Regions from separate parts of the Paenibacillus sp. FSL R7-277 genome, predicted to be linked through region 4. Evidence: predicted binding sites of a transcription regulator. Region 4 holds the regulator's gene; each other region holds the start of a gene.
The links. Region 4 encodes Rex, which represses fermentation and respiration genes when NADH is low (regulators of the CRP and FNR family bind a similar motif). Its sites were predicted from a motif close to TTGTGAAATATTTCACAA; they were not measured.
Positions count from the first base shown of each region.

Region 1: a site for Rex is predicted at 6,184-6,201, ahead of nirB (nitrite reductase large subunit NirB). Genes of this name have one in related genera too.
Region 2: a site for Rex is predicted at 2,608-2,625, ahead of C173_RS03455 (flavocytochrome c). Genes of this name have one in related genera too.
Region 3: a site for Rex is predicted at 3,642-3,659, ahead of C173_RS24480 (DUF1641 domain-containing protein). Genes of this name have one in related genera too.

Region 1 is NZ_ASPX01000115.1:281,177-289,027, reverse strand. Features, by position in the region: gene C173_RS29160 (glycoside hydrolase family 65 protein) at 1-469, opposite strand, end outside; gene C173_RS29155 (Crp/Fnr family transcriptional regulator) at 888-1,607, shown strand; gene C173_RS29150 (NAD(P)-dependent oxidoreductase) at 1,723-2,343, opposite strand; gene C173_RS29145 (formate/nitrite transporter family protein) at 2,445-3,263, opposite strand; gene nirD (nitrite reductase small subunit NirD) at 3,283-3,627, opposite strand; gene nirB (nitrite reductase large subunit NirB) at 3,653-6,037, opposite strand; gene C173_RS29130 (hypothetical protein) at 6,305-6,991, opposite strand; gene ric (iron-sulfur cluster repair di-iron protein) at 7,124-7,819, opposite strand.
Region 2 is NZ_ASPX01000008.1:98,278-106,128, reverse strand. Features, by position in the region: gene C173_RS03470 (flavocytochrome c) at 1-310, shown strand, start outside; gene C173_RS03465 (FMN-binding protein) at 336-695, shown strand; gene dcuS (DcuS/MalK family sensor histidine kinase) at 900-2,513, shown strand; gene C173_RS03455 (flavocytochrome c) at 2,641-4,200, shown strand; gene C173_RS03450 (NAD(P)/FAD-dependent oxidoreductase) at 4,284-5,522, opposite strand; gene C173_RS03445 (hypothetical protein) at 5,711-5,944, shown strand; gene C173_RS03440 (spore coat protein) at 5,977-6,375, shown strand; gene C173_RS03435 (Lrp/AsnC family transcriptional regulator) at 6,544-7,035, shown strand; gene C173_RS03430 (aminotransferase class I/II-fold pyridoxal phosphate-dependent enzyme) at 7,049-7,851, shown strand, end outside.
Region 3 is NZ_ASPX01000080.1:528,082-535,932, reverse strand. Features, by position in the region: gene C173_RS24500 (sigma-70 family RNA polymerase sigma factor) at 1-517, shown strand, start outside; gene C173_RS24495 (hypothetical protein) at 496-1,476, shown strand; gene C173_RS24490 (hypothetical protein) at 2,112-2,720, shown strand; gene C173_RS24485 (nitroreductase family protein) at 2,797-3,414, opposite strand; gene C173_RS24480 (DUF1641 domain-containing protein) at 3,738-4,175, shown strand; gene C173_RS24475 (NAD(P)/FAD-dependent oxidoreductase) at 4,207-5,385, shown strand; gene C173_RS24470 (SGNH/GDSL hydrolase family protein) at 5,551-6,180, shown strand; gene map (type I methionyl aminopeptidase) at 6,277-7,023, shown strand; gene C173_RS24460 (carboxymuconolactone decarboxylase family protein) at 7,177-7,464, shown strand; gene C173_RS24455 (Rrf2 family transcriptional regulator) at 7,572-7,851, shown strand, end outside.
Region 4 is NZ_ASPX01000064.1:29,636-37,486, reverse strand. Features, by position in the region: gene dinG (ATP-dependent DNA helicase DinG) at 79-2,940, shown strand; gene C173_RS18490 (redox-sensing transcriptional repressor Rex) at 3,090-3,740, shown strand; gene C173_RS18485 (amidohydrolase) at 3,730-5,031, shown strand; gene C173_RS18480 (cell wall elongation regulator TseB-like domain-containing protein) at 5,061-5,582, shown strand; gene C173_RS18475 (aminoglycoside adenylyltransferase domain-containing protein) at 5,883-6,644, shown strand; gene C173_RS18470 (hypothetical protein) at 6,870-7,412, shown strand; gene C173_RS18465 (AAA family ATPase) at 7,405-7,851, shown strand, end outside.

The sequences.
Region 1 (7,851 bases), on a different contig from region 4:
TAATCTGCTGCAGTCCCAGATGGGACAGAGTCATGCTGACCAAGCGTGTGAAGCAGAGCTTCAGCTTTTTCCCGTCCGCCAGCAGCCAGATGAACTCCCGTGTATAGGTTCCCGTCCGGAAGTCCAATCTGCGGGTATACGTCCCTATGCGGGAGTGCGCCAGATCCAGGGTTTCACCGTCCACCGAGATCCGGGTATGCAGCCAGTCCACGCTATTCACCATGTAGCGCAGCGACCGGATAATGCCTTTATAATGATTGCCAACCTCCATTTGCTCATTCAACCCGTTGAAATAGCTCCCCGGCAAGGAATCGCCGCTGTAGCCCTCGTCCGCATACCCCCGTACCCCCATATACTCATTGCCCAGTGAAAAAATAGATTCCGAAGTCCGGTTGCGTTCCGGATCAAAGCCTTCCTCAATAATTGCCCAGGGATCGACCTTCAGATAGGGATCTGCTACTTTTGCCATAATTGAAACTCTCCTTCGCTAAGTGAGGCTTTGTCCGCTCCTCCGCTCACACAGCGGAAACAACAGACACTTTAGTTCCAGAGTATCGCTAAGCCCGCCCGTGACCAAGGTCCGCCTGTAAGCGAGTTATGTGCATTTGTACGGATCATATGGAATACGGACGACAAACGCAAAAAAGCCGCCCCCCTCTGCATCTATCCAGAACAGGTGACAACTGATATAATATCCTTTGAATCATGTAAAGAAGCCTATCATACGCCCAAAAACATAAGCTTTCTCACAAAAATGAAGTGAAATTTATCACAATGTTAAAAATTCGACACTTTTATACGAAAATACTTACCCATAAAGAGGAATTTCAAGGTATAATTAATTTAAAATTTACTGAAAAACTGAGGGAATAAAGGGGATGTCGATTATGATAAAGGAACATTATAATGTTATCGAAGCCCGCGGCAATACAAACTGTTTCTCCGAGCAGAACTTTAACCGCCTGTTGGTCACCATGAAGGAACGTGTAGTCCCTGAAGGATCACACCTGTTCTGGGAAGGCGATTTCTCGGATAAACTGTTTTATATCAAGCGTGGACGTGTGAAATTGACCAAATCTACAGACGAAGGCAAGGAACTGATTCTGTATATGTATCAGGCTGGCGATATGGTAGGTCAGGCTGACCCGTTCTTCAGCACGAAGCATAGCTTCACGGCCGAAGTCATTGAAGAGAGTGAAGTTGGCGTAATCGAGCAGAAGGATCTGGAGATTCTGATCTGCCAGCACTGCGACTTCTCCATTGACTTCATGAAATGGATGGGGATCCATCACCGTCTCACACAGACCAAATTCCGCGATCTGATGATGTACGGCAAACCGGGCGCACTCTGCTCCACACTGATCCGTCTTGGCAACACCTATGGCGAGAAGACGGGAGACAGCATTCTAATCAACAAAAAAATCACGCATACAGATCTGTCCAACATGATCGGCGCTACCCGTGAGAGCGTTAACCGGATGCTTAGTGATCTGCGCAAAAAAGATGCAGTGGAGTATGAGAATGGCATGATCGTCATCAAGGATCTGGCGATGCTTCAGGAAATCTGCCACTGCGAATTATGTCCTAATGAAATTTGCCGAATTTAATTTCCTATCAATAATACCCTCTATTCACCTCATTGAAACATATCTGACCCAATAAATTTAATAGAGTGGTCAAGGCGCCCTGTCCGGCGTCTTTTTTTCTGCCCACTTCCCCTTATCAGTAAGCTATACCCACACGGGCTCTTATGAAATCGCTAGCATCAATTTGACTATAAGTGAATTCCGCTGTATCCGCTACAGATATTTCAGTACCGCCTCCGGGCAAAATATCTCGTCTCACACGATAGGTCCCCATACGTTCTCCTTCCACCAGAGCGGTTGGGCACACAATGGTCCATTTCAGAGTCGATCGCTCCAGCAAGCGATAGGCTTGTTCATGTTCTTCTGCAGCACGGGTGGACCTGCGTTTAGATTCGCTGGATTGGTAACGCAGGAGTTCCGGGGAAAGCTCGCTCTGGAGAATGCCCGCAGTTCCTACGGTTATAATGCGCTCTATACCCTCTTCATACATGGCTCCGATGATAAAAGGCATACTGTCTGTAAGCGTGGTTGTCCCATCGGTGTTCAATGCACTAATAACTATATCATTCCCCTGCACTGCCCGGGCGATATCTTCTTGATTAAGCACATTACCTTGAATGATCGTCAGGTTGGCATGGAGCGGCTGAACCCTCTCCGGCCTGCGGACCAGTACGGTCACATGATGTCCATCCTGAAGAGCATGGGTAACCATGTGGCTCCCCACCCGGCCTGTGGCACCTAGAATCAATATATTCATATGAAAATAACCTCCTGGTAAGAATTATCCCTATTATAGCAGGGATAGAGCGGCAAAAAAGCCCCGAAGCCATGTAGCAGCTGCGGGGCTTTATATTAAAGTTAGCTTGCCTTCTTAGTCTGAGGGGTAGCAGATACGTTACGCGGAGTCCGTACAGGCGAGATCAGCCAGTAGGCCATGCCGACGAAGACACCGCCGCCAATGATATTGCCGAGCGTGACCGGAATCATGTTGTGGAACCAGCCGGCGATGCTCACTGTCTCTGGATGATTCGGCAGCAGCACGGCTACGCTGAGGAGTGTCATGTTCGCTACACTGTGTTCATAGCCGCTCGCGATAAAGGCGAACAGACACCACCAGATTAGGACCAGCTTCGCCGCTTCGCTCTTGGCGCGGGAGGACATCCACAGCGCCAGGCAGACCAGCCAATTACAGAGGATGCCGCGGAAGAACAACTCCGAGAACGGTAGGCTCATCTTTTTGGCGGCGGCTGCGAAGATCAGATGCTCGGCAGGCGCTGCCTTGAAGAGGCCCGATCCCTGAATCAGCAGCGCCAGCACCACAGCACCGGCCACATTGCCGAGGAATACCAGGACCCAGTTCTTCACCGTGTCCCAGACTGTAGTTCTCCCGGCAAGTGTGCTTACCGTGAAGAACATATTATTACCTGTAAACAGCTCTGAGCCTGCGAATACAACCAAGGTCAAGGCAATCCCGAAGGATGCTCCCATAATCAGCGGCTGGAACGGTGACTTAATCGCTGCCAGCGGTGCCCCCAGTGAGAAGATCAGAATAATACCAATCCCCACATATGCTCCTGCCAGGAGGGCCGCCAAAAAATATTTGGGCAGGCTCTCATTCATTTTGTCGCGTTTCCCTACGGCTGTCTCAACGATATTCTCTACGCTCTGCGTAAACATATCCGCACCTGCTCTTCCTTTAATTTAGGGTTGTTACTGCCGCAGGCAGAGTGACCTTAACAACTCCGCCCTCTACTGTAACCGGATAGACTTCTGCCTGCCCCCGGTCCGGTGCCTGAACCTCTCCGGTACGAAGGTCGATCTTCCAGTCATGCAGCGGATCATATAAATAATAGCCTGATACGATGCCTTCCGCGAGCGGACCGCCCTTCGGGTGGGGACTGTGGTTGCGGACCGCATAGACTGCGCCGTCCGATGTGCGGAATATGGCTAATTCCACCTCTCCTGCATGAACTACCCGGCCGATCTGCAGCATGAACTCTTCCACTGCACCTATCGTATATTCCCGATTGCTCCGTTCCATTATGCTCTCTCCCTCTCCCTTTAGACTATACCTGTGTCTCTTCGAACAGCGCAGTACGGGTGTTTTTGTCATCCAGCATTTTCCGCCAAGGATCACTCACCTGGGCCAGTGCAAAGTCAATACGTGCCGCAAGCTCTTTACGGTTGTCGTCATTCCCCATAACCACTGTCTGGATATGCTCAAGACCCATACGCTCTACCCATTCGGAGGTTCTCTCCAGGTAATTACCGGTCTCACGGTAGTACTGGATAACAGCGGAGCAGACCTCAACCAGCTCCTCGTCGGTCTTCACCTTGCAGAAGGCATCTGCGATCCGTGGTTTAATCCCGCCGTTGCCGCCGATGAATACCTCCCAGCCGCCGTCATTGCCGACAATCCCGATATCCTTCGTGCAGGACTCGGCACAGTTACGCGGACAGCCGTTAACCGCCATCTTGAACTTGGCCGGCATATCCAGCCGCTCATATTTACGCTCAAGCATAGCGCCCATGCCCATGGAATCCTGTGTGCCGAAGCGGCAAAACTGTGAACCCACGCAAGTTTTTACCGTGCGCAGTGACTTCGCATAACCATAGCCGGACGGCATATCCAGCTCCTCCCACACCTTAGGTACATCTTCTTTTTTGACACCGATCAGGTCAAGACGTTGTCCGCCCGTTACCTTCACAACCTTCACATCATACTTCAGGGACACATCTGCAATCCGCTTCAAATCCTCAGGAGTGGTCACCCCGCCATACATCCGCGGTATAACTGTATAAGTTCCGTCCTTCTGAATATTGGCGCTCATCCGTTCATTGACGAATCGGGATTCCTTCTCATCCTCGTGTGTGTCAGGATAGATCATCCCCAGATAATAGTTCACTGCAGGGCGGCATTTCGAACAGCCTTCTGCCTGCTTCCAGTCCAGGACATGCATGACTTCCTTGGTGGTCCGGAGGCCTTTAGCCGTAATCTCGGCTACGATCTCATCCCGGCTAAGCGAGGTGCAGCTGCAGATCCCCTGCTTGGCGCTCTGCTGGAAGCTGTCTCCGAGAACGAATTGCAGAATCTGCTCCACCACCGGCTTACAGCCGCCGCAGGAGCGGGTTGCACCCGTACAGGCTTTGATCTCATCCACCGTAGTGAAGCCGTTCTCCGTAACAGCATCCACAATCGCTTTTTTGGTTACGCCGTTGCAGCCGCAGACGATTTCTTCATCAGCCATCGCTTCAACGGACATGCCTTTCTTGGCTCCGCCTCCGCCGCAGCAGCTTGTGCCCATAACTTCATCATAGATTTCATTGTTCATCTCTGTGCTGTTTTTCACAAGCTTCTGCAGGTTGGCAGATTCCGTTACATCACCGAACAGAACGGCGCCGACAATCACATTATCCTTAAGCAGAATCTTCTTGTAGGTTCGCTTCCATTCATCCTTGGCAGAAATGACGGAATGCTCCGGTGTTTCGGTGAATTCACCAGCGGAGAATACATCTACCCCGGAAATTTTGAGCTTGGTTGCTACAACTGAGCCTTCATAGCCTGGAGTCTGTACACCGGACAGATACTTGGCGAGAACCATGCCCTGCTCGAATAACGGTGCGACGAATCCGTAGCAGGTTCCCCGGTGCTCTGTACATTCGCCGACAGAATACACATCTGCCATAGAAGTCTGCATATAATCGTCAACTACGATCCCGCGGTTAACGGTGATTCCACTGTCCTTCGCAAGCTGGACATTCGGCTTGATTCCAACAGCCATCACGACAAACTCTGCCGGCAGCTCACTGCCGTCACTGAAGCGCAGACCGGTAACCCGTTCTTCGCCTGTCAGCTCTACCGTCTGCTTGCCCATGGCGAATTTCACACCTTGACGTGTAAGCTCTGCCTGCAGCATTGAAGAAGCGGTACGGTCCAGCTGGCGCTCCATCAGATCCTCCAGCAGATGCACAACGGTAACATCCATACCCAGGTTGACCAGGCCTTTTGCAGCTTCAAGACCTAGCAGTCCTCCACCGATCACAGCCGCCGTGCGGTACTGCTTCGCCGCTGCCAGCATCGCATCGCAGTCTGCGATATCGCGGAAGCCGACTACCCCATCCTTGGTGCTGCCGGGTACGGGGAGAATGAAAGAATTCGAGCCTGTTGCAATAATTGCTTTATCGTAAGGAACCGCCAGTCCATTATCGGTCAATATGAGTTTGTTCTGTTCATCGATCCGGGTAACCGTCGTGCCAGTATACAGTGTAATATGATTATCCTCATACCACCCAAGATCATTAAGAATGATGTCTTCAATCGTTTTGCTGCCTTCAAGTACATAGGACAACATAATCCGGTTATAGTTGGGATGCGGCTCACTGCCGAAGACAGTAATATCATAAGCGCCGCCCAGCTTCAGAATCTGCTCAATAGTGCCTACTCCCGCCATGCCATTCCCAATCAGCACTAACTTTTCTCTTTCCGCTGCCACTGGTAGACCCTCCTTCAGAAACTCTGATTTCTTCAATAACTTTACCTGATAGAGAAATTATACTGTCCCCAATTCCATGACAAGTGTGACCACAGTCACACGTTATGTGAATTTTTTCACACAAGTGGATATGACTTCTCCTGTCCAAAATAAACGGATACCCATGCAGTTTCGCACAGATATCCATTCATTTGATACACGATCTCACTCCTATACTTCATTCACTTATTTCAGTACCAGAGAGATCTCCAGCTTGTCCTGCGGACTGAGCTTCATGTCCACTCCATTACCGAGCAGACCTTTATCATTGACCTTCAGTCTCCATTCCTCGCTGCTGAGCGGGGTATATTCCATCACGGAAAGCACCGTCCGGTTATCCTCGGCAAGCCGGACCATACCGCTGTTCTTGAGCAGTCCCTTGACGGACATATCCTGCATAAAAGAAAGCACATGCGAATGTGTCAGCTCCGGCTGCTCGCTCCCCCCGTTCACCGTGATGATGACAGGCTGAAACATCTTTCCGGTTCCGGCAGGCCCTGCTGACATCGTAATGGCCGAACCCGGTTCCAGCGTCGTATTCAGCTCTTGAACCTTCTTGCCGTTCACCTGAATCTCCCAGCTCATATCCTCACCCAGGGAAACCTTATTCACCTCAAGAATACTAGTTCCATCCGCTGAAAATGTAACAACGCCGCTCTTTCTGAACAGCTCTATTATTGAATTCCCAGGCACATAAGCTTCGTTAAGCAATCTGGCCGAGCTTCCGGCCATTTCACTGTCACCCACCTTGACTGAAAAGGTTAATCCTTGGCCTCCGTTACTGCTGCCGCCATTCTCTGATCCCAATCCACAACCGCTTGCCGCGGCCAGCAAGAGAAGGCACAGCATGAAGCGCATCCATTTCGTGGACATCCCACGGCACCGCCTTCATATGTATTTTCCCAGACTCTTTAAGGATAACGCATAGAGGAAGGGTTCTCAAATCATTTCTGCCGGAAGAAAAAGTAAAAAGCCCCCGAAGGGACTTCTACCTTGCAGCAGGTCCTATTGATAACGCAGGAACAAAATATTGTTCTCCAGATGTACATGTTCGAAAGTCATGCCTTCCAGTTCTTCAAGGCGGGCATAGGTCAGGCGATAAGTCGTGCAGGCATGTGCGGGCGGTGTGTAGTCATTAGTAACTCTGCGCAGCTCGCGCAGAATCTCTCCGGCCCCGTCATGCTCAGCTTCCAAATTATGCAGCAGTCCGCGCAGCTCCGCAAGTCCTTCTTCGGTTGGGTTCTGAGTGTAGGCCAGCATCTTAGGGAATTCGCTCTCTTCTTCCTTCGCTGTATGCTGCAGCAGCTCTTCACGCAGCATATTGAACAGACGGTGCATTTCTCCGAGGTGCGGTGAATCCTCACCGTGAACGCGGAACACCTTGGTTACATTTTGACTGATTAGCGGAAGCTCTTCACGCAGATAACGGTGATGCTTGTTCACAATATAATCCACCAGCTCCTCCGAAGAAGCCTCGTTCCAGGCGGTATCCTCTTCCAGAACCGGGTGCTGCTCTTGCAGCTTGTTCAGCTCCTGCACCATTGCTGCCGGATCAAGACCCTTCTCGGCAGCGGCTTCAGCCAGCGGCTTGGCACCTCCGCAGCAGAAATCGATCCGTTGTGCCTTGAAATAATCTGCTGCTTTGGGGAACTGCAGGACAATATCTCTGACCATTGCTTCCGGGGTGAACCCGGGATGAATTGTTGTATCGTTTAATTGATTGGACGCCATGT
Region 2 (7,851 bases), on a different contig from region 4:
TAATGGCTTCGTTGCTTCCGGCAAGGATACAGAGTTTGAACGGCCGGATCTTAAGCTGTCTTTTGAAAAGGGTAAATATTATGCAATTCAGGTAACACCGGGAATTCACCATACCATGGGCGGAGTAGCGATTAACACCCAGGCTCAGGTGCTGGATACCAAGGATCAGGTCATTGCCGGGCTGTATGCTGCGGGCGAAGTAACCGGCGGAGTACACGGCGCGAACCGTCTGGGCGGTAATGCACTGGCGGACATCACTACCTTCGGGCGGATCGCAGCGGATGAAGCTGTGAAGGCACTTAAGAAATAGGAACTTTCAGAAGGAGGAATTATTCATGCACAAGTGGACAAAAACCTTGCTGTTCTCTGCCCTCGCGGCTGCAACAGTACTAACAGCTGGATGCTCATCATCTTCCGGCAAGTATGTGGACGGGACATATGATGGAACAGGCAAAGGGGTTAAGAGTGATATTAAAGTGGCGGTAGAGATCAAAGATGAGAAGATCGACGCCATTACCGTACAGGAGCATAAGGAGACGCAGGCGATGATCGATGCGGCTGTAGAGAATACGATTCCTGAAATTATTGAAAAGCAAACCACAGAAGGCGTAGACGCCCTCTCCGGGGCTTCCGGCTCCAGCGGCGGAATTATTGAAGCGGTGACCCAGGCGCTGGAACAGGCCAAGAAGCAGTAAGCTATCATCTATTTGTCTATACAAGAGTTGTGAAAAGTTCATTCCAGCAAGCCCAGCCCTCCTGTCTCCGGCAGAACGGCTGGGCTTGCTGCATAGTTCCATCCCTAGAAACGATCACTCTGGAGTAGCTTTACAAATTCTAGTTCAAATAATATAGTTCGAATGGTATAGGAATATGGGACATGAAGGGAGGTCTTCGCACCAGTGGCCAGGAAAAAAAGCTTCAGTCTGCGCACAATGATTGCCGTCATGGTGTCTGCCGTTGTCCTGCTGGTACTGCTGATTTTATATTTTATTTTCCGGAATCAGATTATTCCGCAGACCCGGCAGGCGCTGGAGGATAAGGCGATTACGATTGCCCGTACCATCGCCCTGATTCCGCTGGTCTCTGAGGGACTCAGTGAGGGCAACAGCAAGGAGATTCAGGACTACACCTCAAGGATCGCCCGCCGCAATGATATTATGTTCGTGGTCGTGACAGATATGAAGGGAATCCGCTATTCTCATCCGGATGCTTCGCTGGTCGGTCTGCCCTTTGCGGGAGGCGGCCAGGAGATATCGCTGCGCGGAGGGGAGAGCATCTCCGAAGGGGCTGGTCCGCTCGGCAGATCCCTGCGCGGCTTCGTGCCGGTCTATAACAACAGGGGGCATCAGGTGGGTGTGGTCATTGCCGGTCTGTCCCTGGAGCGGGTCGAGCGGCTGGTCCTGATGAATGAGTGGACGATTATTGCGATTCTGGTCTCGGGAGCCTTGTTTGGAGCGGGAGGAGCATTCATTCTGGCGGCCCGGATCAAGCGGATGGTGTTCGGGATGGAGCCGGAGGACATCTCCAAGCTGCTCCAGGAACGCAGTGCGATGCTGGAATCCACGCGTGAGGGAATTATTGCCGTAGATCAGGAGGCGCGAATTACCATCCTTAATATGGAAGCACAGCGGCTTCTGCGGGCAGCGGGGATTGGTGGGAGCGCCATGAACCGGCAGATTGCCGAGTATTGGCCGGAGCTGGGTCTTGAGCAGGTATTGGCTGAGGGAGAGGGGATACAGGACCGGGAGCTGGAGCTGGGAGACAGCTCTCTTTTGGTGAACAGCCTGCCAGTCCGGGTGAACGGGAACATCGTTGGCGCGATTGCTACCTTCCGGGATGAAACCGAGCTGGCTGTGCTGGCGGAGAAGCTGTCGGGAGTCTCGGTCTATGCAGAAGCGCTGCGCTCCGGTGCCCATGAATTCATGAACAAGCTGCATGTCATTATGGGCATGACGCATATGGGCCTGTATGATGAGCTGCAGCAATATATTCTGGGAACGGTAAGCAATTACCAGAAGGAGATCGGGTCGATCACAAGACAGATCAAGGACCCGGTGCTGGCCGGATTTCTGCTGGGGAAGCTGAGCCGGGCACGCGAAGCGGGGATGGAGCTGCTGCTGACCGGAGACAGCTATCTGCCGGAGCCGGCTGATCCGCAGGTGATTCATGAGCTGATTACGATTGCCGGCAATCTGCTGGATAATGCTCTGGAGGCGCTGGGGGAGCTCTGTGAGCAACCCGTGAAGCGGGTGGAGCTTGCTTTTCAATATGAAGAAGGGCGGCTGCTATGCGAGGTTAGCGACAACGGTCCGGGAATTCCGGCGGGCCTGGGGGAGAAGATCTTCGTTCAGGGCTACTCCTCCAAGGGTGAACAGCGGGGAATCGGCCTATATCTGGTGAAGAAAAGTGTAGACAAACTGGGGGGTCATCTTGAGCTTGCCGCCGGCTGCGGGCCGGGAGCACATTTTATCGTGGATGTGCCTTATGAGGTGAAGGAGGAGGAGGGTGTGTGAACATTTAAGGTCTGCATACCCGCTTACTTTAGTTACAAAACTCTTTAATAATTTACGGAAGGTTCCACAAACCGCTTCTTTGGCGCTATGATAATTGTGAAAATATGCACAAGGGGGCACAACTCACATGAATAAGAGATTAACAGCGGCGCTTATCCTCATTCTCTCCGTGATGCTGGTCATTGCAGGCTGCGGAAACAACAATGCGGGCAGCAGCAAGAATGAGAGCAAGGGAACAAACAGCGCGACCACAGAGCCTGCAGCAACGGCTACACCTAAAGAGACAGCAGAGGCCGTATCGGGGGCATCCGAAGCGAGCTATACTCCGTATGATCAGTTAAAAGATAAATATGATATCGTCATCGTCGGCGCGGGCGGTGCGGGAATGTCTGCTGCACTGGAAGCCAAAGCGGCCGGCATGAACCCGGTCATCCTGGAGAAGATGCCGGTAGCTGGCGGCAATACTACGAAATCCTCCTCGGGAATGAATGCCTCGCAGACCAAGTTCCAGAAGGAGCAGGGCATCGAAGACAGCAACGAACTGTTCTATGAAGAGACCCTTAAGGGCGGACATGATACGAACAATAAGGAGCTGCTGCACTTCTTCGTGGATCAATCCGCAGGGGCCATTGACTGGCTCGATTCCATCGGAATCCGCTTGAACAATATTACGATTACCGGCGGAATGAAGGAGAAGCGTACCCATCGTCCGGAGGACGGCTCGGCCGTGGGACAATATCTTGTAGCAGGACTTGTCCGCAATGTTCAGGAGCAGGGAATTCCGCTGTTCGTCAATGCGGATGTGAAGGAGCTTACGGTACAGGATGGTAAGGTGAACGGCGTGAAGGTGCTGTTCAACCAGGCCGATGACAAAACGATCAGCGCAGCAGCAGTTATCGTAACTACCGGGGGCTTCGGTGCCAACAAGGAACTGATTGCCAAGGTTCGCCCGGATCTGCAAGGACTGGTAACGACCAACCAGATTGGCAGCACCGGCGACGGCATTGCCATGATTGAGAAGGTCGGCGGAACTACCGTAGACCTGGATCAGATTCAGGTTCACCCGACTGTACAGCAGGAGAAATCCTACCTGATTGGTGAAGCGGTCCGGGGAGAAGGGGCTATTCTTGTATCTGCTGAGGGCAAGCGCTTCGGCAATGAGATGGATACCCGTGACAAGGTGACGGCTTCAATTAATACACTTCCTGAGAAATCTGCTTATCTCGTGTTCGACGCCGGAGTGAAATCGCGTGTCAAGGCGGTAGATCAATACATCAAGATGGGTGTAGTCAAGACCGCAGATACTATCGAGGCACTGGCGGATCAGATGAAGGTTCCAGCCGCTGCACTTAAGACCACCGTGGAAACATGGAACAGTGCGGTGAAAAGTAAGTCGGATGCCGAGTTCGGCAGAACAACCGGTATGGATAATGATCTGTCCGGTGCTCCGTATTATGCGATTCAGATCGGCCCTGGAATTCACTATACGATGGGCGGAGTGGTGATCAACACCAACACTGAGGTCTTGAACAAAGACGGCAAGGCGATTACGGGCCTGTTCGCGGCAGGAGAAGTGGTCGGCGGGCTGCATGGTGAGAACCGCATCGGCGGTAACTCGGTAGCCGAGATTATTATCTTCGGACGTCAGGCAGGGATTAAGTCGGCTGAATTTGTAAAAGCGCAATAAGCTATTATTCTATATTGTTCTCATGTAAAAGGGATGCTCCGCAGCCATCAGGCTATGCGGGCATCCCTTTCTGTGTTGATGCTCTAAGGCTGTATCGCCGGGGAGGGCGCAGGCTTGGCCGACCGGGTCAGCGAGAACAGCTCCAGCTCCGGACGGCTTTTGCCGGCCAGCGTATCGGCAAGCAGCTCGGCGGCAATCATGCTGTAGACCGTGCCGTTTCCGCCATAGCCTTCAATGAAGTAGCAATGCGGGAATTCCGGGTGCGGCCCCATATAAGGCAGTCCGTCACGGGTGGAGCCGAAGACCGCTCCCCAGGAATATTCGGCCTTGATTCCTTGAAGTTCCGGGAATAGGGCCGTAAGCTCCTCGACCAGACGCTCACACTGGGAGAGGACCCTTACCTCACGCCGCTCCACGCTGGTAAGCTGCTCATCCTTGCCGCCGGCGATAATCCGGCCTTCCGGGGTAGTCCGGAAATACAGATAAGGCCGGGCCGTTTCCCAGAGCAGGCTCTGCTCATGCCATTTTGGAAGATGTGGCAGAGGCTCGGTCATAATAGCATAGGTGTTGATCAGCTCTGCTCCCCGGTCCTTCTTCATCTCCTGGGTCTCGTACCCCATAGCAAAGACGACTTTCTTTGCAACAATCCGCCCCTGTCCGGTATGACAGATTACGCCGTCTGGATTGTACTCATAATGAAGGGCTTCGGTATGCTCATAGACCCTTACCCCGCCGGAGTGCGCTTTATGAATCAGGCTGTGTACCGTCCGCAGCGGATTGGTTTCCGCATCTCCTTTGGAATACAGCGCACCTGGTTTGGAGAAGGCGTAATGGGCGCGGATCTTCTCCGCCTCCCAGAACTCCGAATCGAAGCCGTGCTTGATCAGATTCTCATTCTCCTGCTTCAGCATATCCACATCTTCCGGGACGCTGGCATAGAGCAGACTGGTACGTTCGATGATCTGCGGATCGATGTCCAGCTTCCCGGGCAGGGCAAGAATCGCACGCATGGCCTGCTGGCACAGCTTGTAGAACAACACGCCATTCTCTTCCCCGAAAGTATTCATGCAAGCTGTCAGCGACTTGTCATTGGCGATCTGCAGCAGTCCCGTATTGGCGTGGGAGCTTCCGGTACCGATCGTTCTTTTATCGATAAGAACGGTATCTGCTCCACTGAGGGACATGCGGTAAGACATCATCGCTCCGCCCATCCCGCCGCCTACAATGAGACAGTCGCAGGTTATATCTTCCTCAAGCACCGGATATACCGGAGGCTTGGGCAGTGTGTGTTCCCAGGGCAGTTGCCCGCTGACGAGTTTCATAGATCTGTTCGCTCCTTTATGTCATTCAGAGTAGTATTATTTGCACTATTGAAGAGTCTCATGCGTCAAGACCTTAAGGATTATTCATCATATGTGAGCTAGCTTAATGTACCTTCGGGCACATAAACAGCCTTCTCCGGAAGCATACTAAGGAACGCTTGAACAACCAGAAGGAGGGACTACCGAACATGCAATCTAACCAAATGCAGGCACTTAGCGGAAAAGAATTGGAATACATTGCCGATTCCATTTCCAATGAGGATTTGCTGATTAAGCAGCTCGCGGCTACAGCCGGAACCACTCAGAACTCTGCCGTGCAGGGGATCTGCATCCAGCAGATTCAGAGTCATACCCATCACATGGATATGCTGGTCCAGCTGCTCCATCAGCATCAGCAGTACGCACCATCACAGCCGCAATAACAGAACCCACAAACTTTGAAGGAGGTTTTACTGTGTACGCACAGAATGGAACACCGTTTATGGCGGATGAAGATTTACTGAACACAATTTTGGCTGATCTGAAGCGGACTGTCCGCGAGTACACCACAGCAGCTACAGAATCGAATTGTCCCGCCGTCAGACGGGTATTCAATGATTTGACCATGGATACCCTCAGAATTCAGGGAGAACTGTATATGCAGATGTCGCAAATGAACATGTACACCGTTCCGGGCAAAGCGCTGCGCCAGGATGTGGACAAGCAGATTCAGAGTGCCCAGCAGACCCAGCAGAAGCTGCAGCAGTTCGTGCGTGAGAAAACAGGCGGGGCAGGAGCGTATAACCAGAACTCGAATGTTTCGCAGCATCAGCCGAACGTCCAGCAGCATCATAACGGTTCCTATTATATGTAACCCTGGCGATGGCCCTGTGAAGCATTAGAGCGCTTACCCGGCCATGCAGGAGAAACTATAAAGGGAATGAAGTCAAATAGCCCCGCCTCGGCGGGGTTATTTTGTTTGCAGAACGGTACTTTTCATGTCATATTAATACTAAACTCTTTTTTGCAGGAGGCCCTGAGAATGAATGAATTGAAGAGGAAAGTGCTGGAACTGCTCAAGGAGGACGCGCGAAGCTCAACGGCATTAATGGCGACCCTGCTTGGTGCAGAGGAAGAAGATGTGAAGACCGTGATCGCTGAAATGGAGCAGGATCATGTCATTGTGAAATACGCGACGGTAGTCAATTGGGACAAAGTCGATGATGAACGGGTGACGGCGCTGATCGAGGTGCAGATTACCCCGGAACGGGGCCGCGGCTTCGAGGGCATTGCCGAACGGATCTATCTGTATCCGCAGGTTAAATCCGTCTATCTGATGTCCGGCGCTTACGATCTGCTGGTGGAAGTGGAAGGACGCAATCTGCGCGAGGTCGCTAATTTTGTGTCTGAGAAGCTGTCACCGATTGATGCTGTGCTCTCTACCAAGACGAACTTTACGCTCAAAAAATACAAACAGGACGGTATCATCTTTGAAGAGCATGAGGAAGACAACCGTCTGATGATATCTCCGTGAAGGATGTAATGTCATGATCATTAATAACGCTCAGCACACAGGAGATAAAGGCAAGTCGATGAACTCTTATTTGGCCCCGCTGGTCCAGCAGATTCAGCCTTCGGGCATCCGCAAGTTTTTTGATCTGGCGGCAGGCAGCAAGGATATTATCTCGCTCGGTGTCGGCGAGCCGGACTTCAAGACGCCCTGGCATGTGAGAGAGGCCTGCGTCTATTCGCTCGAACGAGGCTTCACCGGTTACACCTCTAATGCCGGAATGCCCGAGCTCCGCGAGGGGATTGCCGAGTATCTGGAGACCCGCTTCGCCGTGAAGTATGATCCGGCGAATCAGATTATCGCCACAGTCGGCGGCAGCGAGGCCATTGATTTGGCTCTGCGTGCCCTGATCTCTCCAGGAGACGAGATTCTGATACCCGAGCCATGTTACATCTCTTATTCTCCGATTACGGCTATCGGCGGCGGTATTCCGGTAGGCATTGAGACCTTCGGGAAGAATAACTTCAAGCTGACTGCCGAGGATCTGGAGGCCAAGATTACCCCGCGCTCGAAGATTCTGATTCTCTGCTATCCAAGCAATCCGACGGGTGCCATCATGAGCCGTGAAGATTGGGAGCCGATTGCCAAGGTGGTAGAGAAGCATGATCTTATCGTCATCTCGGATGAGATATATGCCGAGCTTACGTATGGAAGCAACCATGTCAGCTTCGCTTCGCTGCCGGGGATGCTTGACCGGACGATCCTGGTCAGCGGGTTCTCCAAGGCCTTCGCCATGACCGGCTGGCGGATGGGCTATGCCTGCGGTCACCCGGACCTGAT
Region 3 (7,851 bases), on a different contig from region 4:
CACCATTAGGCAGCAGGTGTACGGAACCGTCAGCCTGCTGGTGAACCGGCCGGCTGATGTGGCTGATGTAGTCAATGAAATCTACATCGAGCTATTCCGCTGCTTGCAGCAGTACGATGGCAAACGGCCTTTCGGAGCCTGGCTGAACGGTATGATCGTCAGGCAATGCAGCAACTGGAACCGCAGCAGCTGGCGCAGGCTGCGGCTCATGAACCGCACCCGGGCGCATGCATCTGAGAGTCTGAATCCGGGAGCGGACGCGCAGCTTCTGGTCCAGGAACAGCTGGGAGAGCTGATGCAGCTGGTCAGCGGACTGCCGCCTAAGCTCCGCAGCGTAATTGTCCTGCGTTACTACGGAGAGTGCAGCTATGACGAGATTGCTGCGGCCCTGGGCATCCCGCTGGGAACCGCCAAATCCAGGCACCATAAGGCGCTGCGCAAGCTGCGACAGAATGCGGTATTTACAGCGGACGATGAGATGAAGGGGGAATGGACATGTCTGTCGGAAATCAACTGAAGCAGGAGTTCAACAGGTATAAACAACATACAACGATGCCGGAGCCGCTGGAGCAGCGGTTAGCAGCGAGCTTTGAGCAATTCCAGCAGCCGCAGCAGAGAGGAAATAGGCCCGTGCGCGCGCGCGGGACAGCGAGGATCGCCCTGGTACTCTGCGGACTGATGCTCTTCGGAGGCGTGGTCTATGGTGCGGAGCGGCTATGGCAGGTTACCTATGGTGCAACCAGTTTGGAAGTAGATATTCATGAGGGCGCTAATGAGTCAACAGCTTTTGCCAACCAGACCCGGCGGGTGATTACAGAGATTCAATCTCAGCTTGGAGTGAATGAATCGGCTATGTTGTTAATTGCCAGGCCGAACGGGATGAAGGAGCTCCGTATAATCAACCGTCCGCAGATTTTCACAGATATCGAAAGCTGGAAGAAGGCTACAGAGCCTGTCACAGGTAAGCTGGCCGTGCCGGGCAGAATGCCGGAAGAATACCATTTTGCCGAAGGAAGATCCGACAGTACAGTGGGCATTACAGATAGCTCCTGGGTTAAAAAATACACCAATGTTCTAACCAAGCGGCTGAAGCCCGGTGAGCATTACGCCTGGATCAAGAGCTTCAATGTGCCCAACCAACAGGCCGGGACGGTCAGTCCTGAGCTGGTGTACCAAGGTCCTAAGGGCGAGAATGATTTCATCTCCGTTACCTATTCCCCGCTTACTCCGTGGGCACAGCTAATGTCTGATGTTTGGGCGGATACAAAGGTTGAGCATCTGAAGGTAAAATCTCAGGAAGCCTTGTATGTTGAAAACCGCCAAGCCTATGAGAATAACAGCAACGGCTATTATGCGTACATCCGCTGGATTGAGGTTCGGGAGAACGAGGAGAGAAATATAATGCATGAGGTAGGGACCGGATCGCCTGAAGTCACCAGAGAGATGCTGCTAAAAGTGGCGGAAGGCCTGCGTTAACCTAGAGCGGCGGAAAGACCGTGCAGACACATATAAACCTCTATCGTTGATCAGTACATCAACAATAGAGGTTTATATTGTTACCACTATACCCATGTTAGTCTCAGACTCCTTATCCTATCCTTTGTACTCAGCCGGGTAGAAATGGTCCGAGGTGGCAGTATATTTGCCTATCCTGCACATTCAAACTGCTCAAAACTGATCCGCTAACCACGATAGGATGGATTGTGAAGCCTGTGAGCTTTAAGAAGCTCATACCGTTTCGTGCAGGGACTCACTTCAGGCGGGAATGTCAGGATCAAAGATATAGTCTCAGTCACAAGGAGGAGCGCTGCTTAAGATTAGCTGCCGGAGATTATGTCCTGGCTTACGTTCTTCCTGCAGTGTCTGTTTCCTTGAGCTGATACCTGAATTATACCGTCCGTGCGGGGAATAGTAAAAAGCCAAAATTTTTAAATTTGCACTCCCAGTTTGGAAAAAGGTATTGTAAGCGCTATTATTCTGCGTTTTCCTTAGAATCTGCCGAATTCAAATCCCGCTGCCTTTGCTGTATAATGAAAAGGATGGTTTCAATGCTGCGTAGACTCCGGCAGCTTTGCCTGGAGGGAAAGGAAACGGAAATGAGCTTGTATGCAATGAAGCTTGAGGAACTCGGCAGCGGGCTGCTGAAGTCCTTTTTGGAGGATAATTATATATGTGCAGGCTATCCCGGTACGGGAGATCTGGAGAAGCATAGCAGAGAAGAGATCATCAGCAAGCTGGCTGCCGCCGGCTATCACGGGCAGGAGCTGGAGGGTGCAACCCATACTCTGGATATCTTCATTAATGCGATGCAGGATGGGGATTATGTGCTGATCGCCGATGAAGAATGGGTGTATCTCGGGGACCTTGGCGATTACTTCTATGATACCCGGCACAGCGGCGCAGAGGATAGTACAGCCCACCGGCGTGGTGTCACCTGGCTGAAGAGTCTGCCACTCGCTGCGGTTAATCCGGCTGTAACAGGGCTGCTTGCCTCTGACAGCAGAATAACTGCCTATTCAGGAGTGCTGCCCGCAGCCCGAATCGATCTGTGGCTGGGGAATCAGGCAGGGGATGGCGGGAATGCCGCCGGTGCCTGTCCGGTTCAGGTGGATGAAGCTACAGTAGCGCAGGCGCTGGCTGTCCTGAAGGCAGCCTTGAACAGTACGGATGTAGAGCGGCAGGAGCGTGCGGCTGTGGCGATTTTGCAGTATGCGCGGTGAGTATGGATTGAGAATACGGCAGGATGATATACAAAAAAAGGGGTCTTTCGGTGTAGTAGCCGGAAGACCCTTTTTATTAGATGAATTCAACAAACTCATTGACCGGCTTACGATAGCCACGCGGTCTGATCTTATGCTGGTTATCCTTGCCGATCGTAATCAGCATCACCGGAACCATATGGTCGCCGAGACCGAGGGTAGCCTTCACAGCCTCCGGATCAAAGCCGATCATCGGGCAGGTATCCCAGCCCTTATCTTTGGCAATCAGCATGAACTGCATCGCTGACAGAGAAGCATTGCGGATCGCTTCATCCCGCTGGAACGCATCATTCCCGGTATAAGCATCGTTGATAGATTGAATGGTTTGCTCGTATGCATCCTCGCTCATCGCTCCCAGCAGCTTAAGCCCGCTATAGATTTCAGGAGCCTGCAGATAGGCATTTTTGTCACCCAGCACCACAATAACAGCAGAAGCAGTGTGAATCTTGTATTGGCCATACGCGTCCTTGCGGATGGCTTCCTTTACGTTGTCATCGCTGATCACCTTGTAATGGGTGTGTTGAAGATTATAAGCCGAGGGAGCCAGACGTGCCAGGGAGAACATCTCTTCGAGCTCACTCTGCGGAATGGTAACACCTTCCACGAAATTATTAGCCGATCTGCGGGACTGCACCAATTCGGAAAAAGTACTCATAAGTCATTACCTCCATCTAATATGTATGCTGCTTAGTAATAATCAATTGCTGATATTAATTAATAAACTTACATTTAGTTACTTGCTTAAGATATCACGACTCTCTGTATACGTCAATGAGGAAAAACATAATAATTTGTAAATTTAACCTGATTAAACGGCTAAGTTCGGCAAAACCGACGAGGAAGTGATAATAATCACAAAAATAGGTTGCAAAGGCAAAAAGATTGTGACAATAATAACAAATAGAGTGTTATAATAGTCACATAGTTTCACCTGGATGTCATTGTGCAAGAATACGATTTGTAAAAGGAGACTTCGATATGTCAGAAACCGTTACCCAAACCCTGCCTGAACAAGAAATACCAGAAGCAGCTCTTCCCAGAGAGGATGTGCTGAAAGAGCTTTTGAAGCCGGAGGTGCAGCAATCTCTGATTCTTTTGGTAGAGCAGCTGCCGCAGATCACACAAATGGTCAGTGTATTGTCCAAATCACTAGATTTTGTGCAGTCGGTTGCCACGGATGAAGTACTTAAGAATGATACAGTCGGTGCGATTAAGGAAATGGCGGGTCCTGTGGTGGGCACTGCCAAGAATCTGGCGGCTACTGTTATTGAAGCGAAAGACCGCGCGGAAGCAAGCAGCGAAACAGTCAGCCTGTTCGGCATGATGAAGATGATCAAGGACCCGCAGGTACAGAAGGCTCTCCGGTTCATGAATGCCTATCTGCAGGTCAGCGGTGAACGTCAATCGGGCAAATAAGCCCGTAATACTTAATGATGGAGGAATTATCATGTCAAAGCATATAGTGATTCTAGGTGCAGGCTACGGCGGCCTGCTTAGTGCCTTAACCATTCGTAAATATATGAGCAAAGCGGAAGCCAAAATAACAGTAGTCAATCAGTATCCGACACATCAGATTATTACGGAATTGCACCGGCTTGCAGCGGGCAGTGCGTCTGAACAGGCGGTTGCCATGCCGCTGGCGAAGCTGTTCGCCGGTAAAGATATTGATCTGAAAATCGCCAAGGTCAATTCGTTCTCCCCGGAGAACAAGCAGGTTATTCTCTCGGACGGCGTTATGCTGACCTATGATGCTCTCGTTGTCGGTCTGGGCAGCACCACCGCATACTTTGGTATTCCGGGACTTGAAGAATACAGCATGGTGCTGAAATCAGCAGCAGATGCGCTGCGGATCCGCCGTCATATTGAAGACCGGATTCGTGACTACTCCAAAACCCGCAACGCAGCAGATGCAACGATTCTGATCGGCGGCGGCGGACTGACTGGCGTAGAGCTGGTAGGCGAAATTGCCGATATTCTGCCTAAGCTGACGAAGCAATATGGAGTGAATCCTGCTGAGATCAAGCTTCTGCTCGTTGAAGCGGGTCCGAAGATTCTCCCTGTCCTGCCGGATCATCTGATTGAGCGCGCTACAGCCAGCCTGGAGAAGCGCGGGGTGCAATTCCTGCCGGGTCTTCCGGTTACGAAGGTGGCCGATAATAAGATTGATCTCAAGGATGGGCAGCAGATTGTGGCGAACACCTTCGTCTGGACCGGCGGGGTACAGGGCAATCCGCTGGTTGGCGAATCCGGTCTTGAAGTCAACCGCGGCCGGGCCACGGTGAATGAGTTCCTGCAGTCCACTTCACACCCTAATGTATTTGTAGCCGGAGACAGCGCTGTTGTCTTTGCACCGGATGGCCGTCCTTATCCGCCAACGGCACAGATCGCCTGGCAGATGGGTGAGCTGATTGGCTACAATCTGTTCGCTTATCTTAATGATAAACCGCAGGAAGCCTTCAGCCCGGTCAATTCCGGCACACTCGCCAGTCTCGGACGCAAAGACGGGGTAGCCATTGTCGGCGGTAACTCCACTCCGCTGAAGGGGCTGCCAGCCACTCTAATGAAGGAAGCCAGCAATATCCGTTACTTGACTCATATCCATGGCTTGTTCAGCTTGGCCTATTAAATTTCTATCCTAAGATCCCCCTGGGACTGTCATATGACAGCCTGAGGGGGTTTTCTGTTTAAATAGAAGGAATAATTTTCAATGAAAACGTGTCCGCAGGAAAGCCGATTTGCTATAATGATCATGTTTACATACTATAGATGTTTTCATAGGAGGATTTCAGGCATGCCATTTCAAAAGAACGATATCATCCTGTTTCAGGGGGATAGTATCACGGATTGTGGACGCAATTACGCCGATGCCTCATCACTGGGTGTTGGTTACGCGCTGATGGCGGGCGCCCGGCTTGGCCTTCAGTATGCGGAGAAGAATCTTACGTTCCTGAACCGCGGAATCAGCGGCAACCGGGCGGTCGATCTGCAGGAGCGCTGGGAGAGGGATTGTCTTGCGCTGAAGCCAACCTGGGTGTCTATCTATATTGGCATAAATGATACCTGGCGGTGGTATGATTCCGGGCAGGAGACTACAGCGGCTGAATTTGAGACGTCCTACCGTGATCTGATTGAACGGACCAAGCAGCATCTGGATGCAAAGCTGGTGCTGGTGGAGCCGTTCGTATTGCCGGTGCCGGAAGACCGCAAGGGCTGGCGTCAGGATCTGGACCCCAAAATCCACGTAGTCCGTGAGCTGGCCCGTGAATACGGCGCTGTACTCGTGCCGCTGGATGGCCTGTTCGCAGCGGCATCCGTCAAGGCTGAACCTGCCTACTGGGCGGCGGATGGCGTACACCCTTCGCCTGCCGGACATGCCTTAATCGCCGATGCCTGGATGAAGGCTGTAGGTGCAATAAGCTAAGAAGTACGTTGATTTCACTCTGCGTAACAAGGCTGTTATACTTGTAGGATACATACTCAAGGTGAAGCTTTGATAACGAGAGGAATGTGAGCAGGGATGACGAGCGATACGCTCCAGGATATGCAAGGACTGAAAGCGGCGGGTGCAGTGGTAGGCCACACCATCGCCGAGATGAAGAAAAGTGTGGTTCCCGGAATGACGACTGCGGAGCTGGATGAAGTGGGGGCGAAGATTCTCAACCATTTTGGCGCAAAATCTGCTCCAAAGGTAACCTACAACTTCCCCGGAACGACCTGTATCAGTGTGAATGAAGAGGTAGCGCATGGAATTCCGGGACAACGTGTCATTCAGGCTGGAGATCTGATCAATATTGATGTCTCCGCCGAGCTGAACGGTTATTTTGGCGATGCCGGGGTATCGTTTCAATTGCCTCCTTATAATGAGAAGCTGATTCACCTCTGCCGGAGTACGGAAGAGACCATGATGAGCGTGATTAATCATCTCCGGGCGGGCATGAAGGTGAACGAGATCGGCCGGGTTATGGAGTCCGAAGCGCGGAAGCGCGGCTATAAAGTCGTGCGTAACCTGTGCAGCCACGGCATTGGCAAAGCGTTGCATGAGAAGCCGTTTGAGATTCTGCCCTTCTATAATCCGCGTGTAACGACGGTGCTGAAAGAAGGCCAGGTCATTACCATCGAACCGTTTCTGTCCACAGGCACTGATTTCGTAGAGCAGCAGCCGGATGGCTGGACACTCAGCGTTGCCGACAACAGCCGCGTGGCCCAGTTTGAGCACACAATTGTGGTCACCAAGGGCAAGCCGATTATTTTGACTAGTGCTTGAAGATATATAGGAATATTTAACAGTTGTAATGTATGCATTATGCAAGAAACCCTCATACTAAAGATGATGTTATGATATGGAATGCAAGAATCTGTTTCCAGAATCGGAGGGTTAATTAAAGTGGATAATGTACCGCAAGTCAGTCATGCCTTTATGACATTTATGAAGGAAGCGCCGGAGCAGCAAAAGGCCCTTGGCGAAATTGTGAAGAAGCTGGATGCCGCAAGCAGCCTGGATGCCAAAACCGAGGAGATTGCCTATATCTCTGTACTCGCGGCGGTTAGGCTGGAGAGCGGGCTCCCCTTTCATGTTAAGCATGCCAAAGCACTAGGCGCAACCCGTGATGAAATCATCAGCGCAGTGCTGCTGCCCCTTCCGGCAGTGGGTAATGTGGTGATTCAAGCTCTGCCGGTGGCATTGCAGGCGTATGACAGTGAATAGTGTTCTGTTGTCTGCACACTCCTCATGGGATTGACAATTGTCCTAAATGTAACTATTATAGTTGCATCTGGCGGAAGCATTCCGGCCAGTGTGAAGGAGTGATTGTTATGAACATTAGCACGCGATTTGCGGTGGCTATTCATATTCTAACCTTAATCGACAGCAACAAAGACGGCAAAAGCACCTCCGAGTGGATCGCCGGCAGCGTGAATACGAACCCCGTAGTGATTCGCCGCCTTACGGGTATGCTGAATAAGGCAGGACTTGTGGAGGTTCGTCCCGGTGTGGCCGGAGCGAAGCTTGCCCGCAGTGCAGCTGATATTACGCTGCTGCAGATTTATAAGGCGGTGAATGCGGTGGAAGAGGACTCCCTGTTCTCTGTCCATG
Region 4 (7,851 bases):
CCGGGGTGTGCATCGCCTTTTTTCGTAACTTCTGTTATGCTGATAAAGAGTCTCAAGTGAAAGGGAATAGAACTTATAATGAAATTTGCCGTGCTTGATTTTGAAACTACGGGAACCCAATCTGTGGGAGAGATCATCCAGGTTGGCCTTGCCATTATAGAAGAAGACGGGACGATCTCCCGGGTGTATGGTTCCTATGTCAAGCCCGGAGCGCCAATTCCTCCTTTTATTACGGGCCTGACCGGAATTACAGACAGCGATGTACAGGATGCGCCTGAGCTCGATGAGATGATGATGGAGCTGGTACCGCTGCTGGATGATGTAGTCCTCGTCGGACACAATGTCGCGTTTGATTTTCATTTTTTGCAGAATGCGCTGGACCGCTGCGGCTACCTGCCGTTTCAGGGGCGGATTCTGGATACGATCGATTTTCTCAAAATATGCTTTCCTTCGCTGAGCACCTATCAGCTTGGCGCGGTAAGCAGCCACTTCGGCATTACGCATGACCGTCCCCATCAGGCGGACAGTGATGCGCTTGCCACGGCTATTGTGCTGCTCAAATGTCTGGAAGAGCTGCAGAGTCTGCCGCTGCTGACGATTCAGCGGCTGAATGAGCTGTTCGCGGACGAAGACAGTGATCTGGCCTGGTATTTCGACGGGCTGCTGCGGGAGCGGGAGATGGAGACCTTTCAGCCGGAAGGTGAGCTGAGCTTCTACCGCCAGCTTGCGCTGGCTGTGGGGGACTGGGCAGAGCTGGCTACGCCACGGGAGGATGGAAGCGTCAATCCGCTGGAGAATATTACCTTTGAAGAATATATGGATGAGGTAACCAAGCGGCTGAAGGCTGTTCTTCCCCAGTATGAGAGCCGAGAAGCCCAGGAGCTGATGATCCATGAGGTCATTACAGCGCTTGAGCAGGACAAGCATCTGCTGATTGAAGCGGGAACAGGCACCGGCAAATCGCTGGGTTATCTGCTTCCGGCCATCTACCATAGTGTGAAAAGCGATCAGAAGGTGATGGTCAGCACGCATACCATTAACCTTCAGGACCAGCTGCGGGAGCGGGATATTCCGCTCTTAACCAGCGTTGTGCCGTTCCCGTTCAAGGCCTCCATCTTTAAGGGAAGAGGGCACTATTTGTGTCTGCGCAAGTTCGAACATAGAATGAACAAAAAGGACTTTACGAGTCCAAGGGAAGAAGCGCTCACCGCTGCGCAAATGCTCGTTTGGCTGACTCAGACGACGACCGGCGATGATGAGGAGCTTAACTTAAGCGGACGGGGCGGCGATTTCTGGGAGACTGTAGCCAGTGATACTGACTCCTGCCTGGGACGCGCCTGTCCCTGGTTCCGCAAATGCTATTACCACCGGGCCAAGCATGAAGCCGGGATCTCCGATGTGGTAGTCACCAATCACTCCAAGCTGTTCGCAGATGTCAAAGCCGGGCATCAGCTTCTTCCGGCGTACGACCATCTTGTGATTGATGAAGCCCATCATCTGGAGGATATTGCCGGCAAGCATCTTGGCATGCAGATGAAATATTTCACATTCGCCCATACCCTCACCCGACTCTATAAAGATAGCCGGAGCGGGCAGCTGCCTGCCCTCCGTCAGAGTCTGCAGTCTTCGGGCAGTGAGCAGGCTTCCGAATGGAGCGGCGTGATCGACCGGATCTATCCCGATCTGCTGACGGTGAAGGAGTCCTGGGATGCGCTCAGCGACCGGCTCTTCAGCCTGCTGCCTGAGCGCAGCGATGCCGGGGCCGGTGAAGCAGGCCAGCTGGTGGCACGCCTGCAGCCGGGCAAGAAGCCGAAGGATTGGGAGGAGCTGGCTGCCCTTGAGAATACACTGAACCTCAGTCTGAGCGATATCATCCGCAAGGGCGACAAAATGCTCAGTGAGATGCGTGACACGGACAGCCAATCCTCCTCAGACAGTCTTGTGACCGATATCGGCGGGTTATTCAAGGATCTGGCATCCATTAGAGAGCAGATCCGCTTCTTCATGAGTCTGAACGATGAGAATATCGTGTATTGGCTGGAGGGAAGCGGTAATTATAAGGGCAAGTCGCTGCAAATGTATGCTGTTCCTGTAGATGTCAGCACCCAGCTCAGGGAGCTGTTCTTCGATAAGAAGAAGAGCATTATCCTGACCTCGGCCACCTTATCCGTGGATAAATCCTTCCAGTTCATGATTGATAACCTGGGTCTTGGCGAGGCTGCAGAGCAGCGGCGTCTGATGACTGCACTGCTTCCGTCGCCATTCAAGTATCGTGAGCAGGCTCTCCTGGTCATTCCGCGGGACTTCCCGAGCGTCAAGGGGAGTATTGGGGATGCCCGCTTTGTGGACACCCTCGTGCACTCCCTTGCTGAGACAGCTGTAACAACACGGGGGCGGATGCTGGTGCTGTTCACCTCCTACAAGATGCTGCGCCAGGTGTATGAACCGCTGAAGGAGGCACTTGCCTCACAGGATATCGCGGTACTCGGACAAGGTGTGGAAGGCGGCAGCCGGAGCAAGCTGATCCGCCGCTTCCAGGACAGCCCGGCTTCGGTCTTGCTGGGTACCAGCAGCTTCTGGGAAGGGGTGGATATCCCGGGAGAAGCATTGACCTGCCTGGCGATTGTCAGACTGCCGTTCCAGCCGCCGAATCACCCGCTGGCAGAAGCGAAGTCAGAGCTGCTTCAGGCACAGAAGAAGAATCCGTTCATGAAGCTGTCCGTGCCGCAGGCTGTCATCCGCTTCAAGCAGGGCTTCGGGCGGCTGGTCCGCACGGCGCAGGACCGGGGCATCGTAATTGTGTACGATACCAGAGTGATTGAATCGCATTACGGAAAGTACTTTCTGTACTCGCTCCCCGGTCCCAAGATGGAGCATATGCTCACCGAGCAGATGGTCCCGAGAATTGCCGAATGGCTGGATGACGGCGGGGTTTCCTAATTCATCTGCTATTGCTATTATTAATAAGTCATGATTATCCTGAAGATCCGTTCCCGCCTGTCCTGCCACTCCGGCAGGCGGCGGGGCACGGTTGCTATAATTGTACGGAATGAAGTGTAGGCTAACAAAACTTTTAAGGAGGAGAATACATGAAATCGGATAAAATATCGGAGGCCGTCGTGCGCAGGCTGCCAGTGTACCTGCGTTTCCTGAACGATCTCCAAAAACGTGAAATCTCCACAGTCTCTTCTCAGGAGCTGGGCCAGAAGCTTGACCTAAATCCCGCCCAGATCCGTAAGGATTTGGCTTATTTCGGTGATTTTGGCAGAAAAGGCATCGGCTATGATGTATCTTATCTGATTGAGAAGATCCGCCATATCCTGAAGCTTGACCAGCAAATTAATGTTGCACTGGTTGGAGCCGGTAACCTCGGTCATGCCTTGTCTAACTACAACGCTTACTTGAAGGATACGATGAAGATTACTGCAATCTTCGATGCCTACCCGCCGAAGGTGGGCCAGCAGATCAACTCGCTGGTTGTGCAGCCGATGGAGGAGCTAAGCAGTACCATCCGCTCGCAGGGCATCCGGATCGGGATTATTACCGTGCCTGACAGCGAAGCCCAGAACGTAGCTGATATTCTTGTGGATTCCGGTATCGAAGCGATTCTGAACTTCGCACCGGTTATTCTCAAGACGCCTGCCAATATCCGGATTCATGCCGCAGATTTCACCACAGATCTGCAGAGCTTGGCCTATTATTTGCATGATGGAAAGGATGAGGCTGAAGATGAGCAGTAAAATCACGATAATCAAGAACGGGCACTTTCTGGTTCCGGGCAGTGACAAGCCGGTTCTGAGCGGGTATATGACCCTGGAGAATGATCTGATTACTTACATAGGTGAAGCTGAGCCGGTAGTGGAGGATGGCGCTCAGGTCGTAGACGGCAGCCGTCTGCTGTTCATGCCGGGTCTGGTCAATACCCATGGGCATACGGCCATGTCACTGCTGCGCGGATACGGCGACGATATGGTGCTTCAGACTTGGCTGCAGGAGAAGATGTGGCCGATGGAAGAGAAATTCACTGGTGATGATGTATATTGGGGAACCTCGTTGTCCGTGCTGGAGATGCTGAAGGGCGGCACAACCACCTTCCTCGATATGTATGATCATATGGACCGGGTAGCGGAAGTGACCGAGCAGTCCGGTATTCGTGCTGTGCTGATGCGCGGCGTAATTGGGCTGTGCCCGGAAGAGGTACAGCAATCGAAGCTCGCTGAGGCGATTGCTTTTGCCCGTAACTGGCACGGCAAGGCTGACGGCAGAATTACGACCATGCTCTCACCGCACGCCCCGTACACCTGTCCTCCAGAGTTTTTCATGAAGTTTGTGCAGGCTGCCCATGATCTGGACTTGCCAATGCACACCCATATGTCCGAGACGCGCCATGAAGTGGAGCAGAACGTGGCCGACTACGGACTGCGTCCGGTCGCACATCTGGAGAAGCTCGGGATGTTCACCCGTCCTTCGCTCATTGCCCACGGGGTTCATCTGAATGATGAAGAGATTGGGATTCTGGCCCGCTATAACGTTGGCGTGTCGCATAACCCCGGCAGTAACCTTAAGCTGGCCAGCGGGGTTGCGCGTGTTCCTGAGCTGCTGCGAGCCGGGGTTAAGGTTTCCCTGGGTACAGACGGAGCGGCAAGTAACAATAATCTGGATATGTTCGAAGAGATGAGGCTGGCGGCTCTGATCCACAAGGGTGTAAGCGGTGATCCTACAGCGGTACCGGCTCCTGAAGCGCTGCTGATGGCGACGGAGTATGGGGCGCAGTCTATTTTCCTAAGCGGGGTAGGCAGGCTTGCCGCAGGGATGAAGGCCGACTTTATTGCACTTGATATTGATCAGCCGCATCTGCTGCCGCATACCGATCTGCTCTCCCATGCCGTATATTCGGCAAGTGCCAAGGATGTGGAGCATGTATGGGTGAACGGCCAGCAGGTTGTGAAGCATGGACAATGCCTGACACTTGATGAAGAAGCCATCCGCCGCAAAGCACAGGAGACGTTCGAGAGCCTGCTTAAACGGTAATTCAGGGGAACGGGAAAGGAAGCAGCGTGGTGAAGAAGAAGAGGAGAAAATGGATCTGGCTGGGGATTACCGTGGTGCTGCTCCTTCTGTTCGGACTAAGCCAGTTCTATGCCTACATTATGAAGGACCAGTGGAACGAGCGGAGTGAGGCCAAGGAGCTGGCCCGGGCGCGTGCCGGACTAACAGAGGTAACCAAGGCCCAGAAATCTATCTGGAATGAGAATGAGATCTACTGGGTGCTGACCGGTAAAAATGAAGCAGGGACCGAACTGATGGTGTGGGTCCGTTTCACCTTGGAGGGCAAGCCTGCCGGAGGCGACAACGACCTGTATGCTGAGGAACTGAGCAATGGCACCTCAGAAGAGAAAATGCGCGGAATCATAGCCGCCCAGCTGCCGGACATTACGATCGAACGGCTGCTGCCCGGTGTATACAACGGGGAATATGCCTGGCAGCTATTTTACAAAAAAGACGGGCGATTCTATTATAATTTTTACCGCTTCAAGGATGGCAGCGCCATCGGTGAGGGGTACAGTCTGCCGAACCGCTAGCGTCACTTTAAGCGGCCGGGCGTTCAGGCTTGAACTATATTTAGAAGCGGGAGATACAGTGATACTGTACTCCCGCTTTTTTGGCGTGTTATATACGAGTAGAGTATAGGCTAGGCTGTTTATGGATTTGAGAGGCGTGGATCTGTGGCTTACTTAATAAAGGGAGGCATTGATCGGAGCTGCTCCCTACTGCTCTGTTGTCAATGTGTACATACACCAGTATATACAGATTGCAGTACCATTCATGTACATGAACTCTCCAATGCTAGGCTAAATCTTAAGACAGAAGGAAGAGATGATATGGAAGTTTTAGCATATTTGGATCAGGCGGTTGATTTGTTTAAGGAAGAGCTGGGGGATAATCTATCGGGGATTTATCTGCACGGCTCCCTGGCCATGGGCTGTTTTCAACCGGATTCAAGCGATATTGATCTGCTGATCGTCATACAGGATAAGCTGCCCGCAGAGGTTAGTCATAGGCTTGCCAGTCGTATTGTAGCTTATCACGACAGTCTGCCGAATAAGCGCGGAATTGAACTGTCTATCGTCCTGAAGACATACCTGCACAACTATGTGTATCCTACGCCATTTGAATTTCACTTTTCAGAAGCTCATTTAGAGCGGTATAGAACCGATGAGAATTATCTGTGCGGCGGCTTTGAGGATGCTGATCTGGCGGCGCATTTTGCAGTAGTCTACGATCGCGGGTTTATCTTATACGGGGAACCGATCCGTGAGGCCTTTGCGCCGGTAGACCGGGGATATTATCTGGATTCCATCGTCCGGGATGTGGAAGATGCGCCGCAGAAAATTGAGAATGCTCCAGTCTATTACACACTGAATCTATGCAGGGTGCTCTATTATGTGCAGGAAGGTCATGTCTCTTCCAAGAAGGAAGGCGGTGAGTGGGGGCTGCAGCATTTACCGGAACGCTATCACGGGCTGCTGAGACGGTGTCTGAAGGAATATAGCGGTGCGGCAGTCGCCGAAGGCTATGAACCGCGCGAATTAACTGATTTTGCGGAATTTATGATGGCTGAAATCAAGCGGACTCCAAACTGAAGATTGACCGGGTAAAAATGATAAGCGCATGAAACATCCAGAAATTAGTATCAAAAATTTTAAATATATTCACAACTTTATGTAAAATCGTATATACACCTATGATATACTACTACTTGTACTAAGACATGCTTAAGAGCATGTCCGTCTCGGATGGGCGCTAGACACGCTGGCTGGTCTTTATTATAGAGTTGTGCTCGGTCATTATTGAGAGGAGGACGTTTCTTGAAACTTCGTCTTGTGCCTGTACTGCTAACGTCTCTGCTGTCTGCTGCATTATTGTTTGGTGGCTGGTATTCCTACCGTACATTCGCGGTGCAGGAGCCGCTGCAGAAGCTGGTATCATCCTACGAGGGAGTGAAGGATTCCCATATTACTATTAAACGCAATGAGGTCACTTTGAAACTGGATTTGCAGCCGGGCACGAAATTACGTGAACTGGTGCAGTATGTATCAAGAGAAGGCAGCACTGCTATTGACGGACGGACCCTGAAGCTGGATGTGGAACAGAAGCCGAGTGAACTGCTGGATGAGTATTGGGATAAAGCGATGTTCTCTGTAGCAGAAGCGATGGAGAGCCGGAAGTATACATTGATACCAGCCAAGCTGGACGGATTGAAGGAGCAGGAGAGCAAGTACAGCGGGGTTACAGCTACCACAGAGATTGACGACAATAATGTATATGTAAGCCTGAGCAACGGCACAGAGAGCAAATTTATCATTCTGCCACGTGCAGCAGCCAAGATGGGAGTGTGGAACAATGCCTAAGTACTGGAAAGAGGTTGTAGCCGGATTCGTTCCGGTCATGCTGATTTTTATGGCTTTTGTGGGGATCAATATCTTCCCTGTAATCATAGCGCTGGGCATGGTTGCCGCGCTCCTGTTCATTGCTCATGCCCGCGGCGGTCTGACGGTTAATGCAGGTGCAGATAAGAAGCGCAAGAAGAACGGCCCTTCCAAGCTGACCTTTGAAGAGATCGGCGGACAGGACAATGCCAAGCAGGAGCTGCGTGAAGCGCTGGACTTCCTGATCCGGCATGAAGAAATCAGCAAGTTCGGGATTCGCCCGCTCAAGGGAATTCTGCTTACAGGTCCTCCGGGAACAGGAAAGACGCTGATGGCTAAGGCTGCGGCACATTATACGGGCTCCGTGTTTGTAGCTGCCTCGGGTAGTGAATTCGTTGAGATGTATGTCGGTGTGGGTGCG